3 regions of the Pelotomaculum sp. FP genome follow, and region 1 is predicted to be linked to each of the others. Evidence: riboswitches for the same ligand, from Rfam matches in the RefSeq annotation. Region 1 holds a riboswitch; each other region holds the start of a gene.

Evidence for each region. A riboswitch is a leader RNA that binds a small molecule or an ion and turns the genes downstream of it on or off. The one in region 1 is predicted to bind molybdenum cofactor.
Region 2: it holds a riboswitch for molybdenum cofactor, as region 1 does, so the genes downstream of both, Psfp_RS19635 (hypothetical protein) here and Psfp_RS06160 (S8 family serine peptidase) in region 1, are expected to answer to the same signal.
Region 3: it holds a riboswitch for molybdenum cofactor, as region 1 does, so the genes downstream of both, fdhF (formate dehydrogenase subunit alpha) here and Psfp_RS06160 (S8 family serine peptidase) in region 1, are expected to answer to the same signal.

Annotation. Positions count from the first base shown of each region.
Region 1 covers NZ_QFGB01000010.1:87,308-92,451, forward strand. The annotation lists gene Psfp_RS06140 (cobyrinate a,c-diamide synthase) at 1-232, shown strand, start outside; gene cobS (adenosylcobinamide-GDP ribazoletransferase) at 574-1,335, shown strand; gene cobD (threonine-phosphate decarboxylase CobD) at 1,383-2,480, shown strand; gene cobC (alpha-ribazole phosphatase) at 2,477-3,112, shown strand; molybdenum cofactor riboswitch at 3,215-3,338, shown strand; gene Psfp_RS06160 (S8 family serine peptidase) at 3,542-5,144, shown strand, end outside.
Region 2 covers NZ_QFGB01000083.1:1,157-6,300, forward strand. The annotation lists partial or broken gene Psfp_RS19630 (hemoblobin-interacting domain-containing protein) at 1-795, opposite strand, end outside; gene Psfp_RS21890 (hypothetical protein) at 779-1,192, shown strand; gene Psfp_RS19635 (hypothetical protein) at 1,168-3,279, opposite strand; molybdenum cofactor riboswitch at 3,287-3,401, opposite strand; gene Psfp_RS19640 (hypothetical protein) at 3,486-3,743, shown strand; gene Psfp_RS19645 (GGDEF domain-containing protein) at 4,419-5,144, opposite strand, start outside.
Region 3 covers NZ_QFGB01000028.1:31,843-36,986, reverse strand. The annotation lists gene fdhF (formate dehydrogenase subunit alpha) at 1-2,035, opposite strand, end outside; molybdenum cofactor riboswitch at 2,048-2,168, opposite strand; gene Psfp_RS12155 (2Fe-2S iron-sulfur cluster-binding protein) at 2,185-3,114, opposite strand; gene nuoF (NADH-quinone oxidoreductase subunit NuoF) at 3,128-4,981, opposite strand; gene nuoE (NADH-quinone oxidoreductase subunit NuoE) at 4,996-5,144, opposite strand, start outside.

The DNA of each region.
Region 1 (5,144 bases):
CAGCCGGGGCGTTTCTTTGCGCGGCCATGAGTTTCATTATTCGACGTTGGAGCTTGGACGGGAATATCAAAGAGCCTACCGGCTGGCCAAATGGGGAGAGCAAACTGCCTGGCAGGACGGAGTAATAACTGCGAATATTCTGGCATCGTACGTCCACCTGCATTTTGCCGGCTGTCCGGATACGGCCGGAAGACTGATCGAAAGCTGTGAAAAATATAAAAACTCCTGGTAGCTGAGCAAGAAACGGAAGCAGGGGGACGGTTCTTTTGCTTCCTTGAAAATAACTGTACAGCCGTTCAGCCCACAGAGTGAATCCCGAAAATGCAGGTGCGAATTCATTCGCGCAGAAGTTACATTAGACCCCATGCCGCCTGCGGCGGTACCAGCAGAAAATGAAAATTTATATTTTCAGGATAGCAGTTCAAGTCCGGCGCTAATGCGCCGTGTGCGATTGAAATCGCACCTGCAGTACTTGTGTTTTCATGATCCGTAGCGCCGCGATAACGGCGTGGTAAACTATCCCAAGAATAAATACTTTCTAAATTAAATACCTCTTCAAACCGGGAGGCCGTTTTGAAAAGTATCCTTTTAGCTTTTTATCAGTTAACAAGACTGCCCCTGCCAAATGTAGATTTTGACGAAAAAGCTTGCGGCCGGTCCACCCTTTATTTCCCTGCCGTGGGATTGTTTTTAGGAGTCCTGTTGGCCTCTCTGGCATGGGCGGCAGGATTTTTATTCCCTGCGGGGATCAAGGCTGCGCTGATTGTCGTTGGTATGGTTGTCCTGACCGGCGGCATGCACCTGGACGGCTTTATGGACAGTGTCGACGGCCTTTTTAGCGGGCGGCCGCGGGAAAGAAAGCTTGAGATTATGCGGGACAGCAGGGTAGGAGCTTTTGGCGTTATCGGAGTAATATGCCTGCTGTTATTGAAATACAACCTCTTGCTCGAGCTTCCGGACGGTGTTTTATTTAAAGTCCTGCTGGTCCTTCCTGCGATAAGCAGGTGGGGCATGTCCATTGCTGTTATAGCCTTTCCTTATGCCAGACCGGATGGGCTCGGAAAAGTTTATGCCGTACAGTCAGGCAGCAGGGAGCTGGCAGGCTCAACCATTATTACCGCTGTTGCGGTCGCATTGATTCTAGGGCTGCAGGGGGCCTGGCTGGTGGCGCTGGCGGCTTTTGCCGCCTGGGTGGCAGGCAAAAAGATTGTCAAGGAGTTGGGCGGGTTAACCGGTGACACCTACGGGTTTATCAATGAACTGCTTGAGGTGGTCCTGCTCCTGGCGGTTTACCCCATACTCCGGTGGACCTGCGGCTTTCATTCTGTTTTCTAGCTGCCAATATACAGGCGCTTGTTTCATTTTGAAAGGAGTCATGCAAGTTGCCTCTGGAACACACACACGGCGGAAACCTGAATAAAGCCGCCCGTAAGTACGGTCTGCCGGTCAAAGATATTACGGATTTCAGCGCCAATATCAATCCCCTTGGGCCCTCCCGCAAGGCGCTTTCAGCCATATCGAAAAACCTTGACCTGATTTCCGCTTACCCGGATCCGGACTGTACTGAACTTAAGTCTGAACTGGCAAAATATCTGGGGATAAAAGAAGAAAGGCTGCTGATGGGTAACGGGGCAGCTGAACTGGTTTACCTGCTGGTCCGCGTACTGAGGTGCAGGAGGGCGCTTATCCCGGTACCGACTTTTTGCGAATATGCCCTTGCGGTTTTGTGCCAGGGGGGCGAAGTGCTTGAACTGCCCATGTCCGAAGAAAACGGCTTCAGGCTTCCGGTTGACGAGATCATCGCCTCATTGCCTGACGCAGACCTCCTTTTTCTGTGCAACCCCAATAACCCCACCGGGCGGTTAACCGGCCGCAAAACAATCCTGACCATTCTTGAAAAAGCGTGTTTGCACGGTGTTATGGTCCTCATAGATGAAGCGTTTATGGATTTTGTCCCCAGGCGGGAGTTTTTTTCTGTTATCAAAATGGCCGGACAACAACCCAACCTGGCGGTCCTTTACTCCATGACCAAATTCTTTGGCATCCCCGGTCTGCGCTTGGGGGCGATAGCCGGGCCCGGGGAGCTGCTGTCCCGCATGAGCGCCGCCAGGGACCCCTGGAATGTTAATGTACTGGCCCAGGTTGCCGGCGTAGCCGGCTTGATGGATTACCAACACATGCGGGATACCTGCCGAATAGTAAACTGTGAAAAGAAATTTCTTTTCGGACAGCTTGCCTCACTGCCCGGTGTTCAACCACTGCCCGCAGCCGCTAATTTTATCCTGGCAGATGTTGCCGGCAGTGGGTTCACTTCATTTGAATTAACCGAACTGCTGGGCAGGCAGGGGGTGCTGGTCAGGGAATGCTCTGATTTTAACGGGCTGGCCGGTCGTTTTTTGCGACTGGCAGTAAAAACTCGCCCGGAAAACGAGAAGCTGTTGCTGGCTCTTAAAGCAATAGTACAGGGAGAGAATAAATGAGCTGCCGTGTGTACTTAATCAGACATGGGGAAACAGAGTGGAATAACACCATGAAGTTCCAGGGAGTGACCGACATACCGTTGTCGGAGCGTGGCCGCCGGCAGGCGGTTAGCCTGGGTAAACGGCTGGCGGCACTGAAGCTTGACGCGTTTTATGCCAGCGACCTGGTCAGAGCGCGTGAAACAGCAACAATTATCTCCAGCCGGCACGGCATGTCCATTGTGACTGTCCCCGCACTAAGAGAGCTGAATTTTGGAGCCTGGGAAGGGTTAACCATTGCAGAAATAAAAGAGCTTTTTGCCGGTGAAATAGAACAATGGTGGGAAAACCCGTTTTCAATCAGGATCCCGGGCGGTGAAACCTACAATGAATTGATTGAAAGGTCCGTTAACGCCATCAAGGAGATTATAGCGCGGCACAGCGACGGCCGGATAGCGGTAGTGTCCCACGGGGGTCCAATCAGAAGCATCGTGGGCAGCGTTCTGGAAATGGATTTGGGTAAATACTGGCGGCTGGGACTTCATAACGGGTCTTTGAGTATCCTTGACTTCACCGGTTGGGAGTACGGAATTCTTACGCTTTTCAACGACTGCTCCCATTTAGCCGGCAACAATGCCGGCAGTTCTTATTAGTAAGCCATTGGCTTAAATGACAAATTGTAACATTATTTGCTCTTGCAATTTAATATGTCTGTTATTACCATTAATAGTGACAGATTGTTTTATAACGCCCAAATGATAAACATTATCCGAAGTCATTTTACCTATGGCCATGTTGGCTATGGTAACTTGACCGGCAGGGTGCATACCGGAAACGGTCGTGCCTCCCATTGTGGAAAGGATAGTATATGTTGGGGTTTATAAAGCCCTTCATTGCAATTTATTTCACAATGAAGGGCTTATTCTTTATTCCAAAAGCATCGCTTTAGTGGCATCGAAAAAGCGCAATACAGCCGGCGGAGGTGTCTAACGGCTCCAAAGCAGGGTTTTATTAATGCGATATAGGGTTCATTACTCAAAAAAGCATGTGGTCTACTAATATTATTTCTAGGGGGAGAAGAGTTGAAAAAAGCAGCAATGAAGATGGTTCTTTCTTTGTTTCTGGCACTGTCTCTAACTCTTACAACAACGTCTCTGCCGTTATCGGTCAATGCAAATTATAACGGCATAAATGAAAAGAACCAAAAAAGCAATGAAACCGGCGCTCCAAGCATACAAGAAGATGTATATGCCGGCAGGGACGGGGAGAATGGCAGTTTAGACCAAGGCGTTGCAGATGAAGTTTACACACAGATGCAGTTTGACCCTCTTTGGCCGTTAGAGCTGAACGAGTATAAAACCGACCGCTTTATCGTTAAATACAAAAGCGCCAAAAGCAAGGGCGGCCTGGCCGTTTTTTTAGGTCAAGATTTGAAAGAAATAAGAAATATCAACAACAGCAAGTTTAAAAGCTTTAATGTCATAACGACAAAAACAAAGATGAGGAAAGAAGATTTCATAGCGAAAGTAAAAAGTAAAAATGCAGAAAGCGAAATTGAATACATTCAGCCTGATTATAAGCTGACGGCAGCATCGCTGGATGCGGAAATAGATGCACAGCAAAACGAGCAGGACATAACTGATGCAGTGCAACAGGATGGGAGTCCAGACTATCAAGCTGGACAAGCTAGCGCCCGGCCGGGAGAAGAAAACTTGCCGGAATTCCTGCAAGGACTTCCACCCAATGACCCGATGGTAGAACAATGGCTAACAACCTACCAAGCAAAAAAAGAAGCGCGGAAAAATACAGCCGATGCCGGAACGCCGGTGAACATGGCTGATGTCAATATAAAAGCCGCCTGGGGAAAATCTCAGGGAGAGGGAGCCATAGTCGCCATATTTGATACAGGAATAGACATCACCCATAAGGATTTATCGCAGAGAATTTGGACAAACCAAACCGAAACACCCGGCAATGGGACCGATGACGACGGCAACGGCTACATCGACGACATAAACGGCTGGAACTTCAGTGACGATAACAGCCAAGTGCACATGCATGGCCAGGAATACGATGAATGGCACGGGACGCATCTTGCAGGTATCATTGCCGGGGCAGCGCCTGAAGCAAAGATATTGCCGTTGAAAGTATTTAATAACGGTACAGCCTATACCAGCGACATCATTGAAGCCATTGAATACGCCGAAAAAAAAGGCGCAAAAATAGCAAACTGCAGCTGGGGGACAAGCTTCGACAACCCGGCCTTAAAAGAAGCCATTGCAAATTCCACCATGCTCTTCGTATGCGCGGCAGGCAACAGCAATGCCGATATCGACACCAGTCCGGTTTACCCGGCGTCATACGGCGAGAATAACATTATCACAGTCGCCTCCATCAACAAAGACGGAAATTTATCAGGTTATTCCAACTATGGTCAGACATCGGTAGATGTCGCAGCTCCGGGTGAGAATATTGTCAGCGCCACACCCGGCGACAGGCATGGTATGAGCAGCGGGACATCCCAGTCAGCCGCCTTTGTGTCGGGCGAGGCCGCGCTGATACTGGGCGCGTGCAAAAATGCCGTTGCGGAGGAGCTCAAACAGATCATAATACAGACCTCCGATAAACTACCCGGTCTGATCAATCAAGTAAGCGATGGAAACAAAATTAACTGCGGCAGTGCGG
Region 2 (5,144 bases), on a different contig from region 1:
CAAAGAGGGAAGCTCGTCGGTCAGGCCGGTGACGGCGCACTCAAAGGTATAGCAGACGTTGAGCTTGGCGGAGCAGGTTGGAGCAACCCCGCCGCCGGTGCTGTTAACGGTGATCGTATCCGTATAGGCGCCGGCGCTCAACCCTGCCTTGGGCGTTACCTCAAAGGTAGCGGTCGCACCGGCGGCCAACTCGGTGGCGGGAAGCGCGCCCACCGTGAAATTCGCGGTGCTTTCCGGCTGGGTGAGGGTGACGGCCGCATCGCTGGTATTGGTCACGGTGACAGTCTGTGCTGCAGGCGGCGTGGTGTAGCCCGCCCTCACAGGTCCAAAGTCAAGGCTCTCTGTTACGGAGATGGCAGGCGCGTCTTCGGCAACGATCACCTGGCCGTTGGAGAGCTCGAGGTGGTAATTTTCATTGACCAAATTCAGCTTGGCTACATCTGCGGGGGTTAGCGTATACCCGTCTGCGGCTGTGATATTGGTTGCTGTACCCGCAGAAACAGTATCAGCCGACAACAAAATGTTAATAGAGCTGCTCAAAGGGCCCGCAATTTTAATAGTATAGTAATTGTTAGCAACTACAATATTACCCGTAACATTAACGTTACTGTTGACGATAAGATTTGCTAGCCTGTTACCCGTGGCGGTACCATCTAGGGAAATAGCAGGCCCATAAGTATTTATCAGCGTAGTATTTGCGCCTAAGGTTAGTGTCGTCTCCCGACCCACCTCAATAATTCCTTTAGTTGTGGAATTTACGGCTGGAGACTGGTTTTCAATGATTATATCCGACAAAGAAAGCGAACCCGTCAAAACATTAACTGCACTCTTAGGTGAATTCGTAGGAGTGAAGCTATTATCTACAACGAACTTCGAATTATTATATCCCGACAATGACCAAGCTTCTGCACCACTGATTCTTAAATATTTAGTGCCGTTCAACGCGATATTGTCCCCGTCGTTAATAAGGGCTTTTGCGGCACTGAAGGAACCTACAGGGTCTGATTGCGTTCCTTCGGTTCCGTTTCCACTATATTGCAGGTATACGGTATTACCCGCCGCCCTAACGGCGGCGGGTAATACCAAGCATACCAAAACAATCAGTATTGCGCAGGATGTTATTGTTTGTTTTGCTTTATGCATATTCACTTTCCAATTATCCTTTCTTTATTCCAGCCAAATTTCTTCATAACCTTCATTGTATTCAAAACTGTGTCCACCCCCGTAATAGGTGAAATAGCCAGTCAAATCCTGGGTGACTCCCGTTGCTACAACTGTGCCACTGCTAGTGTCAGCGCAGTTGACTTTCAAGGAACTGGCGGGGACATACGTAGCGAAATTACCTGCATTTCCGACGGTGATACTCCTACCGGAATCAAGAAAGATATAATCGCCGGTACCGAAGGAAATGGCGGAGGTCGGCGAAATCGTGAGTGTACCGCCAGAGGACGGGCCGGTGCTCAATACAGCAATGCCGTTGCCGCCCAGGACGGAAGTATTGCCGGAGACCGTACCGCCGTTCATGGTAACGGAGCCGGTAAGTACACGGATGGCGGCGCCCTTGTTCATGGTTTTGTTGTTTTGCAGGGTCACGCCGGAACCGATGGTTACGCTGCCGCCTTCAACATTGATCAATGAAGCGTTGCCGGTGGTGGTCGAGTTGCCGTCGAGGGTGATAGTGCCCAGCGTCAACGAGCCGCTTTGAACGTCAAACAACGGGCCGTCATATACATAGCTGCGCGCAATCGTTTTGCCGCTGAGGCCTGATCCATAACTGTTGTAATCGCTGACAGGGATAGCGCTTTGAACACAGAGGTATGATTCGTAGACCGCTGCCGAGACTGCCGTTTCGAAGGAATTATACGGATTTGCAAAGGAACCGTCGCCACCGGCGGGAGCAGCGCTGTTATAATACACGGCTGAGCCGGCATAGGCGCTGTCGCTGCCGGTGCGCGAGGCGCCTGTCGGATAAGTGGAGAGGTCGGCCGGCGCAGTCGCGGGGAAAGTAAGGGCAGGATAGCTGCCGGACGTGCAGGTGAAGGCGTTGTCAAGATCTTCACTCCAGGGAGGTTCTTGGTTGATGTAATAGGAGATGTAGTAACCATTATATTGGGCCGTACTTTGCAATTGAGCGGCGCTCAGGTCATCCACATTGGTGGCGCTGTAGCTGGTTAATTGGCCGACATTGGTTATGGTGTCGATCCAGAAACAATTGTCCATTGACGTGGCGGATTCGGGCACACAGAGGGCGCCGTCGTAGTTAGGATTAGACGAGGCGTTTGCAAGAGAGCCACGATTGAGGCAATTGGCCATTTTGGCGTCGGCCGTTCCGTAACTGCTCAAAATGCCGACGATGCCGCCCATGCGGATGCCGTCAGCACCGATTGGGGCGCTAACCTGGGCATTGTTGAGGCAATTGCTGACATAAGCCTCGCAATAGCCAATGACGCCGCCACAGAAGGATTTATACGCGGTGCTGGCGCTGGTGACGGCACCCGTGTTCTGACAGTTGTCAACGTAAATCCTGCCGGATGCATTGGGGCAATAGGCGCCTCCGATGACGCCGCCCAGACGCTTGTTAGCCGATACGGTTTCAGTGTTTTGGCAGTATTGGACGAGAACCGGCGTGCCGCTGGTCTGCGTATTCTCAACAATACCAATGACGCCGCCAACATTAGAGGCATTAGAGGCGCTAATTGACACATCGCTTGTGCAGCAGACAACGCTGCTGTTGGTGTAGCCGATGACGCCGCCGATGGCGTTAATGCTGCTGGATGTGCTGATGGAACCTTCCACCGTCAGATTGCCGACGATGCCGCCGTTCACATACCCGAACAGTCCAACGCCGCTGGTGCTGGCGCTGGTAATGCTCAAACCGCTGATGGTATGGCCCCGTCCGTCAAAGACACCCGAGAAATACATTGTTCCGCTGGGGACGCCGGTGGTGCCGTTCCAACCACCAATTGGCGTCCAAGCGCCGGAGAGGGTGATGTCATTCGCCAGATAGAACGTACTGCCCGCGTAGTTTGTGCTGTTGTTGACATTAGTAGCCAGTGTGGCAAGGTCTGATGCCGAGTCGATGATGTATTCGCCCTGGGTGGTTTGGCCGGTGTAGTTTACGGCAGTTTCATAACTTGCCGATGCGCTCATAGGCAGGGCGAGGCATAACAGCAAAGCCAGGGACAACAATAGTAATAAAGAACGTTTCTTATTCATTGTTTTAGCTCCTTTCTTAATTTTTTTATTATTGTTTGCGAACCGTATCAGGTAACCATTCAAGTTTCAACTACCCTCCTTTTCCGCTCCTTCCAATACGGGAGGCATGGCCGTTTCCCGCCATACCCCGGCTCAGCGCCATGGCTCGCACTTTAGGCGGCTGAGTTTCAGAGCCATTTTTATTTTAAAAACCGCGGCGGTCTTAAACTCAGGATTAATCCAATGATGTAGACGATACCCCCTTTGCAATGCTCCTGATATGGCTTTCCTTGCCAATCACGGTAGGCGTGGCTGTTTCCGGCCATACCCTTTGTGGGCGGCTTTTACCGCCGGACCCGCTGTCATCGCTTGCCGCCTTAGGCTCTGCGGGCTTCGGAGCACTGGTCCGATGTTGGGGAACTTATCTTAAACCTGTTCATCCTGTCAGCCTGTCCGGCGGGACAAAAACGAACACCGGGTTTTCCGGATATATTTACCTGGGCAGATTACAACGGGCGCTTTTTTTGTTGGGGCATGGCCAGCTGTGAAATTATGCTTGACATGATGATGGAACAACCGGTCAACCAGAAGATATTTTGAAGGGATATGCTACATCAGAAGAGGAGGAATTCTTGCATGAACAAGCGACAGATAGCATTCAAATAAAACTTGTAAGTTTATCCAGCTCTATTTTACAACAGAATTAATTCTGTTACAATGTCTAAACTCAACAAAAATTAACAAAACATATGTTGATTTTTTTGTATATACTTACAAAAAACAATAAAACATTATATAACATTATGTAACATAACATTATTAAAGGCGGCCAAAAATTTACCTCAAACAACCTACGAAGTAATATTACCTATTTCGCTGAATTTTACGGTTATGTACGTGAGTCTACCTGGGGGCTGTGCAAAATTCCGTAATACCGGGTCAATGAAACCACAAATACCCTACATAGCCTGCTTTCTTCCGATCCGTTTCATGCGCCGGCGGCGATAACGATTATTACTTGTTGCCTGACTTGCCCTGAAAAACAAAAAAAAACGCGTTCTCCGCACTTCAAAGAAACGATCTCCGGATTTCCCGGAAAGAAGCGTACCCGCCGGACTGAAATACAAACAGGTCATGTTTCCCCAGCAGCATCCAAGACAGCTTCCTGATGAAAAAGTGCAAAAAGTCAGCGCTTTATTGAGATAAGGATTATCGGGTTCAATTTACTCTACGTATGTGATTTGTATACCCTTCTCTTTGGAAAGGGTACTGGCCAGGCTGGCCATATTTATTAAATTATCAACAGCAGTAGTAAGATAAGAGTCTGATGTACCGACCCTATGTCCTCTTGCTATACCGGCAACAATGGTTATCGGTACTCCACGCTCTTTTGTTGATACTTCTATTTTGTTAATTATCTTAATGGCCCATTCTCTAGAGCATTCAATATCTTCCGTGGTAACCGCCATAAATTCATCACCGGCATAACGCCCGGGAAAGTAAACACCATTTTCCGTACTTTCCGAAAGTAATCTTCCTATAATCTTCAGGCAGGTGTCTCCCCTGACGTGACCGTATTTTTTATTGATATCTCCGAAATTATTGATATCGAAGAAGATAATTGTTGCTTCCTTCCCATATTTAATAATATTTTCCACAAGGTACCTTAAATAAATTGTTTTTTTAAGGCCGGTTAACGTATCTTCATGCTTACTTGCCTCAGTCAGAAGGGTTTTTTTAGTGACAATCCCTACTAGTTTGCCGTTCTCTATTACAGGCAACCTTTCAACCTTTTTTTCTTCTATTAGATTAATTGCATCCCAAAGTGAAGTGTTTGGACAAATACATACCGGATTTTTGGACATAGCGTCTGCCACAATACGGTTCATATGAGAACGCCGGGTATCTCTTGAGGTAATAATTCCACACAGTTTACCGTCCTCCAAAAC
Region 3 (5,144 bases), on a different contig from region 1:
CGCGCTGGACACGCCGCTCGGTATTGCTGAAGGTGCCGTCCTTCTCGGCAAAGCTTGCCGCGGGCAGGACCACATCGGCCAGCTGCGCCGTCTCAGTCAGGAAGATGTCCTGCACTACCAGGAAATCAAGCGACTCCAGGTTGTGCGCGGCATGGTTGGCGTCAGGATCCGACAGGACCGGGTTCTCGCCCATGATGTAGATAGCTTTTACAGATTTACCTGCTTCGTCGATAATTTCACCGACAGTTAAGCCCGGCTTGGACGGGAGCTCGTCAACACCCCAGGCGGACGAGAACTTGGTCCGGTTCGCCTCAAGAGCCACCGGCTGGTAGGCGGGGAAGAAGGCCGGCAGCGCGCCCATGTCGCAGGCGCCCTGGACGTTGTTCTGGCCGCGCAACGGGTTAACCCCGCTGGACTCCTTGCCGATCTGGCCGCAGAGCATGGTCAGGTTGGCCACGGCAAAGACGTTGTGCGTACCACAGATATGCTGGGTCAGACCCATGGTGTAGAGAATAGTGGCGTTTTTAGCCTTGGCGTAGCCTCTGGCTACTTCCTTGATGGTTTCTGCCGGCACGCCGGTTATTTCCGCAACATAGTCGGGCGTGTACTTGGCAACTGTTTCTCTTAGCGCTTCAAAATCCTCGGTGCGCTCTGTTACAAATTGCTTGTTCCAGAGATCCTCGGCAATAATCACGTTGGCCAGGCCGTTTAACAGAGCTATGTCGGAGCCGGAATTAATCTGCAGGTGGTAATTGGCCAAACCGGCTATTTCAGTCTTACGGGGGTCAACCACAGCCAGGGTGGCCCCTTTTCGTAAGGCTTTTTTGACCTGTATGCCGATGACGGGGTGTCCTTCGGTGGTATTGGTCCCGGTGGTAAGGATAAAGTCAGCATCGGCAATTTCCTGGATGCTGTTGGTCATAGCGCCGCTTCCAAATGCTGCCGCCAGACCGGCGACAGTAGGAGCGTGTCAGAGACGGGCGCAGTGATCGATACTGTTGGTACCGAGCGCTGCGCGCGCCAGTTTGTTCATTAAATAGTTTTCTTCGTTGGTGCAGCGGGCGGAGGAAAGGATGGCAATGGCTTCCGGACCGTAGCTGTCCTTAACCGCGCCAAACTTCTTGTTCACCAAAGCGATAGCTTCATCCCAGGTAGCTTCCTCAAACTTACCGTCCTTCTTAATCAGAGGCTTCTTCAGACGGTCCGGGTGGTTGATAAACCCGTAACCGAAGCGGCCTTTGACGCACAGGGCGCGCCCATTGACATCACCTTCGGTTGAGGTGACCCCGATAACCTTACCGTCCTTGACATTAAGGTCGAAAGAGCAGCCTACACCGCAGTAAGGACAGGTCGTGGTTACTTTTTCTATTTCCCACTTGCGGGCTTTGCCGAGCATCCCTTTTTCGCTTAGGGCGCCGACCGGGCAAACTGATACGCAGTTGCCGCAAAAGACACAGTTGGATAGATCCGTGTCGCTATAGGTCGAGCCCATGGCAGGGGTGACAATGGCATTAAAACCGCGGAAAGCAAAGTCGATTACGTTATTGCCCTGAATTTCCTGGCACATCCGGACGCACTTGCCGCACAGGATGCACTTGTTCATATCCCGCACGATAAACGGGTTGTCATCTTCGATCGGGTAGCTGTGTTTTTCCCCCGGGAAAGCGCCGGCCTTGACCCCATAATAGTAGGCGTAATCCTGCAGCTTGCACTCACCGTTCTTGTTACAGGTAAGGCAGTCCTCGGGATGGTTGGCCAACAGGAGTTCCAGGTTGGTCTTGCGCGCTTCTAATACCGCCTCTGAGGCGGTGTATACAACCATGCCCTCGGTGGCCTCGGTCACACAGGAGGCCGGCAGGTTGCGGGCGCCTGGTATTTCCACCACGCAAATACGGCAGGCGCCAGGTTTGCTGAGTTCCGGGTCATGGCAGAAGGTGGGGATGAAGATACCCACACTCTCTGCGGCTTCCAGGACCGTGGAACCTTTCGGCACCGTGACCTGGACACCGTCTATGGTAAGCGTAACTGTTGCCACCATTAATAACCTCCCTTTAAGAACTTCACTCCTTTCCAAATTGCGGGAGGCGCAGCAGTTTCCCACTGAACCCTATCGGCCAGCTATCATGCCCTGTTGGTTTAGATAGTATGGCTCGGAGTTCATTTATAGAGTTAAGCAGTTAATCTTTATTTCTCCAGCTCTTTGAGCTTGGCTAGTACATCTTCCAGCTCCAGTGCTTCCGGCCAGGATACTTCAACAAACTCTCCGTCTTTCTTGAGCATTGGAGCAAGCGGCTGGTCGCTGTAACGCAGCTCCATACCGAGCCGTCCTTTAAGGCAGAGCGGTCGCCCTTGCCCCGGCGCTTTTGCAGTCACACCGATAACCTTGTCGCCCTTATAGTTGAGATCAAATTGGCAGCCGGACTCACAGAACGAACAGGTAACCTGTTTTTTCGCAATTTCATAGGTCCGGCCTTTACCGGCCAGGTTGGTGTAGGTAAGCGCCCCAACCGGGCACACCGCCACGCAGCGGGCGCAGGATACGCAAATGGATTCAGCCAGACTGGTATCCATGGCCGGCGCCACCTTGGTCTGGAAGCCGCGGTAGGCAAAGTCTATGACCTGGCGGTCCTCCACCTGGGCGCAGGTGCGCACACACCTGCCGCACAGGATGCACTTATTCAAATCCCGGGTGATATACGGGTTTGAATTGTCAAGAGGATAGCTGTGCTTCTCACCCTTAAAGCTCGACTGCCCGACGCCGTAGCGGTAAGCATAGTCCTGCAGCCGGCAGTCTCCGTTTTTGTCACAGGTCAGGCAGTCCATGGGATGGTTGGCCAGCAAGAGTTCGAGAATGGTCTTGCGTGCTTCCACTACATCGGGTGACTCCGTCTCAACCACCATGCCGTTGGTAGCTTCCGTAACGCAGGAAGCCATCAACGAACGTGCTCCTTTAACATTAACAACACATATGCGGCAACCACCATAACCCGGGATTTCCGGGTCATGACAGAAGGTGGGAATAAAGAAACCGGCTTCCCTGGCCGCGTCCAGTACCCTGGTCCCAGCCGGGACAGTCACTTCTTTGCCATTGATGGTAAGGGTTACGTTAGCCAATTTTCCCCCTCCCTTACGCTTTGACTATGGCGTCAAATTTACACTTGTTAATGCAGGCGCCGCACTTGATACAGGCAGCCGGATCGATTGAGTGGGGCTGTTTCTTCTCGCCGGTGATGGCCGAGGCCGGACAGGCTCTCAAGCATGCGCCGCAGCCTGTGCATTTCTCCGGAATGATTGTATAGACCAAGAGGGCCGCGCAGACTCCGGCCGGGCAACGTTTATCGACGATGTGCGCCACATATTCATCACGGAAGTATCTCAGGGTACTTATAATCGGGTTCGCGCAGGTTTGTCCAAGCCCGCATAATGCTGATTTTGTAATCACAGTGGACAGCCGATCCAGGGTATCGAGGTCCTCCATAACACCTTGACCGTCGCAGATTCTATGCAGGATCTCAAGCATCCTTTTGGTCCCCTCGCGGCACGGGGTACATTTGCCGCAGGACTCGTTCTGGGTAAAATTCAAGAAGAACTTGGCCACGTCAACCATACAGGTGGTTTCGTCCATGACCACCAGACCGCCGGAACCCATCATGGAACCTGCTTCTGTCAGCGATTCATAATCAATCTTAAGGTCCAGTTTTGATGTGGGCAGACAGCCGCCGGAAGGCCCGCCGCTTTGCACAGCCTTGAACGTCCCGCCGCCCTGGATACCGCCGGCAATGTTAAAGATAACTTCTCTTAAGGTAATGCCCATGGGAACTTCGCACAAACCAGTGTTGTTTACTTTACCGGTCAGGCAAAATACTTTACTGCCCTTGCTCTTCTCGGTACCCATGGCCGCGTACCATTCGGCGCCGTTCCTGAGGATGAAGGGTACGTTGGCGTAAGATTCCACGTTGTTAAGACAGGTCGGCTTCTCCCACAAACCCGAATTGGCAGGGAAAGGCGGGCGGACACGCGGCATCCCGCGCTTACCCTCGATGGAATTCAAAAGGGCGGTTTCTTCGCCGCAGACGAAGGCGCCGGCGCCGGCCTTGATTCTAATATGGAAGTTGAAGCCAGAATCCAGGATGTTCTCACCCAATATGCCAAGCTCTTCAGCCTGGGCGATGGCCAGGTTGAGCCGGCGGATGGCCAACGGGTATTCAGCCCGGCAGTAGATGCACCCCTCGTCGGCGCCGATAGCGTAACCGGCGATCATCATACCTTCCAGTATTGCGTGCGGGTCACCCTCGAGCACGCTGCGGTCCATGAATGCGCCCGGGTCACCCTCGTCAGCGTTACACACGGCATATTTCTTATCACCTTGGGCATTATATACAAATTGCCATTTCATGCCGGTGGAGAAACCGCCGCCGCCACGGCCTCTTAAACCAGATTTCTTAACTTCATCAATGACCGCCTGGCGTTCCATACCGAGAGCTTTTTCAAGCCCCTCGTAACCGCCGGTGGCAATGTATTCACCAATATTTTCAGGGTTTGTCCGGCCGAGGCGGGAGGTAACTGAACGGACCTGCTTCTCGTAATAAGGGGATTGTTCCATTATGTCAATGCCTTCGTAAGGAGTGGCCTCGCCGGGAATCTGGATGGCTGCCCACTCGTACACCGGCGTCTTATTCACGACGTGGCTCTCAAGCAGCTGGGCTACTTTATCCGGGAAAATATCTCCGTATACAACACTGGCAGTGCCCGGCAGGGCTATTTCAACCATCGGTTCCCGGTAACACATACCGATGCAGCTGGTGAAGTCAATATCGATATCCAGACCACGGGCTGCAACCTCTTCTTTAATGGCCTCCATTACCTTTCCACCGCCGGAGGCGATGCCGCACGTCCCCAGACCTACAACAATACGGGGACGGCTGAGCTTCTGTTTGTATTCTTCCTGAAACTTCGCACGCAAATCGTTTAAATTATTCATACTCTCCCACCCCCTTATTCATAAGTATCCAGGATCGCCCCAACAGCCTTGGGATTAAGCCGGCCATGCGTATCATCGTTAATCATCATACAAGGCGAAAGGCCGCAGGCGCCGATACAGGCCACGGTCTCCAGGGTAAAACGAAGGTCTTCTGTTGTTTCCC